DNA from 2 places in the Alteromonas sp. KC3 genome. Region 2 is predicted to be linked to the other one. Evidence: predicted binding sites of a transcription regulator. Region 2 holds the regulator's gene; the other holds the start of a gene.
The links. The regulator ArgR, encoded in region 2, controls arginine synthesis, uptake and breakdown. The targets are predictions, from matches to a motif close to ANTGAATANNTATTCANT.
Positions count from the first base shown of each region.

Region 1: JN178_RS15590 (N-acetylmuramoyl-L-alanine amidase) is a predicted target of ArgR. The motif match lies at 698-715, and genes of this name have one in related genera.

Region 1 is NZ_AP024235.1:3,514,370-3,516,577, reverse strand. It holds gene gltB (glutamate synthase large subunit) at 1-298, opposite strand, end outside; gene JN178_RS15590 (N-acetylmuramoyl-L-alanine amidase) at 919-1,836, shown strand; gene arcB (aerobic respiration two-component sensor histidine kinase ArcB) at 1,914-2,208, shown strand, end outside.
Region 2 is NZ_AP024235.1:3,829,368-3,831,575, reverse strand. It holds gene JN178_RS16930 (type 1 glutamine amidotransferase domain-containing protein) at 1-605, shown strand, start outside; gene argR (transcriptional regulator ArgR) at 679-1,143, opposite strand; gene mdh (malate dehydrogenase) at 1,380-2,208, shown strand, end outside.

The DNA.
Region 1 (2,208 bases), 310 kb from region 2:
GCGCAGTTTGCGCAAGTACTGGGTCCTGACTTAAAAAAATCATGCCCACGCCGTATTTTTTGCTGAGTTTCCAGCCATTTTCTTCGGCGATTGCATGGAAGAACGCATCCGGTTTTTGCAGTAGTAAACCACAGCCATCACCGGTTTTCCCGTCTGCGGCGATACCGCCACGATGCTGCATACGGTCTAGGCCGTGAATTGCAGTTGTTACCAATTCATGACTGGCTTCCCCGTGGGTGTGGGCGATTAAGCCAAACCCGCAGTTGTCCCGGGAATCATTGGGATTATATAAACTCATCTCTTAACTCCTTCAACCTTTTGACTGGGCAAGGTATGCGTTGCGTGTAGATGCGCCTAGGTTTGCGTATCACAACATGGTTAGACGTCTTTTGTGCTCACACGCGTTATTGCGTGCGGCCTGCGCCTTTCTTGTCGTTTATTTATTATTAGAGGATTCCAGTCTTTCCGCATTTTTATGCATTATTGCGATGCGGGCCGTACAAAATACCCACATTAAAATCTAAAATCAAACGTAAAAAGTGTCACTGATATAGTGAATTAGTATAACTCGGTAAAAATCTATATTTTTCAGTGTCATATAGTCGTGAAATATAGTTTGTAATGGAGTTGTTATAATTTTATTAACGTCTTGATTAGTGTATCTTCAAATGATAACGGCTCTCATTTAAAAAGTGGTTGTGAATAATTATGCTTTGATTTTATTGTTTTATGTTGTCAATGGGCTAAGGAATGTATTTTTATGTAGATGTAAACATCAAGTTCCACTTGAAATTGATGTTTGCTATATTGGTTAAAAAGTGAGCTAATGTAAAGTGTGGTGATCTTAATCAAGCCAATAAATATGCACTGAATAGATGTACGCAGTGCTACTGCAAACATCTACTTAAAAGGATTTTTATGCCGACTTCATCTTTCGTACCATCAAGTACCCTCGTGATGAAATCCCATTTACTCAATGGTCCAAATGTCAGTTTCTCCCCATCGCCTAATTCTTCTGGCAGTTTTGATGAAGATTTGCCTGACACAATTGTCATTCATTTCACAGCTGGAAGTAGTTTAGCCTCTTCTGTAGATGTAATGACAAATCCTGATAGCAACGTTTCCGCCCACTTTGCGATTGGCAGAAATGGTGACATTGTCCAAATGCTGCCGACCAATAAGATTGCATGGCATGCGGGTAAAAGTAGTTACAAAGGCAGAACAAATCTCAATCGGTATTCAATAGGCATTGAGTTAGATAATGCAGGACAGTTAACGCAAAATAGTCGAGGCGAGTTTAAAACGTGGTTCGGAAAAACATGCCACCAAGATGATGTTGTTGAAGCTGTACATCGAAACCAAACGGCAAAAACCTACTGGCACAAGTTTACCGATGAGCAAATCGCGAGAACGTATGCTTTGTGTAAAGCGTTGTGTCAGCGTTATCACATAAAGGTGATTGTTGGCCACGAAGAAATCGCACCAGTAAGAAAGATTGACCCGGGTCCTGCGTTTCCCCTTGACGAATTGCGCGCGAGGTTGCTGAACATAAAAATAGAGCCTGCGAGAGAAACAAAAATATCAGCGAAAAGTGCTTTTAACAGCGCTGAACGGGAAGTTGTGAGCAAAAAGCGAGCTAGTGTGAATGCAAGCACACTAAATGTCCGCTTAGGCCCGGGTACAGACTTCGAGAAAATACAAGGTGAGGTCAACAAAGGCGATAAGCTTACCATTATCGAAAAGCAGGGAGAGTGGGCCAGAGTGTCATACACTGCTACGGGTTGGGTAAACACGCGATACATCAATGAAGTTAGTGAAAAGTTACCAAGTAAATGACGGCAATTACGTTGTACATTCCCGAAGCGCACAAAGCCTGCTAGGATAGGGGCAAAATAAGCTTAGATTAGACGTACATGCATTCAGATTCACCAAACGATTCTTGGGCAATTCGGTTTGCTCAATTTGTTCAACGTTTTGGCACATTGAAACTCAGCATTCTCTTCGTAGTGCTGTCATTGGTGTTCACGTTGGGCGGTTCATATGTTATCCGCGTGAGTATGGGAAGCCAAGTTCAGCCCGATGATTTCATAAGCGCAGTTGTGCTCACCATGCTATCCGCTCCATGGGTGCTGTATTTTTTCAGCGAGCTTATTAAGCAACTGGAAAATTCACGCACAAATTTGAAAGAAGTGGTAAGCCAACTTGAAA
Region 2 (2,208 bases):
AGGAGTTTGCCGCCCCGTACTATGCATTTAAAGATGCCGGCTATACCTTAACGTTAGCATCGCCTATGGGGGGGCAAGTGCCAATTGACCCCAACAGTTTGACGGATGACGCCATGACAGATGACGCTATCCGTTACACAAAAGATGAAGTTGCTCGCAGTGCTGTAGCCTCAACAATTCCGCTAGAAGATGTAAGAGCCGACGAGTTCGATGCGGTGTTTTATCCAGGTGGACATGGCCCACTTTGGGACTTATCGGATAACGCGCATTCAATTAAGCTAATTGAAGACACTATTGCAGCGAAAAAACCGGTAGGTGCAGTCTGCCACGCACCGATTGTACTTAAAGATGTTAAAGACCCAGAGGGTAAGTACTTAGTTGATGGAAAAGCGGTAACCGGTTTTTCAAACAGCGAAGAGGCTGCAATGGAACTTACCGATGTGGTGCCGTACTTAGTCGAAGATGAGTTGGTTAAAAAAGGCGGTAAGTATGAAAGTGCCGATGATTTTGCTGTGAAAGTGTGTAGTGACGGACTGTTGGTGACCGGGCAAAATCCGCCATCGTCTCGTCCGGCTGCTGACGCGCTTATTAATTTGTTGTCGTAGCGTCACGATTAGATGCAAAAAAGCCGCGAACCCTCCACAAGGCCTCGCGGCTTTTTGCTATTCGACAGTAAACCTATACGTTTTCGAACAAGTCTTCTACGCGTTGACGAAGCTCTTCTATGTTCGATACATCTGCCGGTGCAATAAAAATAGTATCGTCGCCAGCAATAGTCCCTAGCACGCCGTCTTTTTTGCTTAGGGAGTCGAGAAGGCGTGCAATAAGCTGTGCTGCGCCTGGGCTTGTTCTAATGATTACCATCACGTTGTTATGAACAATATCCAGCACCAACTGTTTAAGCGGGCTTTTTGCTGTAGGCATACCGAGTTCTGGCGGTAAGCAATACACCATGTCACCTCGGGCGTTACGCGTGCGCACCGCACCAAACTTACTTAGCATGCGAGATATTTTGGACTGGCTAATATTGTCAAAACCTTGTGCTTTTAAAGCATCAACAATTTCGCCTTGTGAACCGTAACTCTCTGCTTTAAGTATTTCTTTGAAAGCTTTTATCAGTTGCTCTTGTTTTGCGTTAGCCATTAGCGCTCTTTCTATTCTATCGTTCGTTAAAAAGGTTTTTATTTATTGTTGCTATATTGTGCCCCACAGGTGGACTTTGCGCAATTTGTTTGCATAATCATTCATGATAATGAATATCGCATAAAAATCGCTAAAAATAACGTTAATAAGACGATCCGGTGATTGAGTTTTCCCCCGCGTTGCATTAGTGTGACGTTCCGTTTAAATACGTGAAGTAATCCCATAGGAGAAATGGTATGAAAGTAGCCGTGTTAGGTGCTGCCGGTGGTATTGGTCAGGCGCTGTCTTTGTTGTTGAAAACACAATTGCCAGCAGGTTCAGAATTAGCGCTTTACGACGTAGCGCCAGTTGTTCCTGGTGTTGCTGTTGATTTGAGCCACATCCCCACTGCAGTAAAAGTAACCGGTCACGGTAAAGATGACCTAGCTGAAGCACTAACTGGATCTGACGTTGTTCTTATCCCAGCTGGTATGCCTCGTAAGCCAGGTATGGATCGTTCTGATCTGTTCAACATCAACGCCGGCATTGTTAAGAACCTAATTGAAGGTGTAGCTGATAACTGCCCGAACGCGTGTGTTGGTATCATCACTAACCCTGTAAACACAACTGTTGCGATTGCAGCAGAAACGCTAAAAGCAAAAGGCGTTTACGACAAGAACAAGCTTTTCGGTGTAACTACGCTTGACGTTATCCGTGCTGAAACGTTTGTTGCTGAGCTTAAAGGTGTAGACGTATCTTCTGTACACGTACCGGTAATCGGTGGTCACTCTGGTACTACAATCCTTCCTCTTCTTTCACAAGTTGAAGGTGTAGAGTTCACAGACGAAGAAGTTGCTAGCCTAACAACGCGTATCCAGAACGCAGGTACTGAAGTTGTTGAAGCAAAAGCAGGCGGCGGCTCTGCAACCCTATCTATGGGTCAAGCAGCAGCGCGTTTCTGTCTATCTCTAGTTGCAGCAATGCAAGGTGAGAACGTTGTTGAGTACACTTACGTACAAACTGACGACAGCGACGACGCAGCATTCTTCGCACACCCAGTTCGCCTAGGCGCAAACGGTGTTGAAG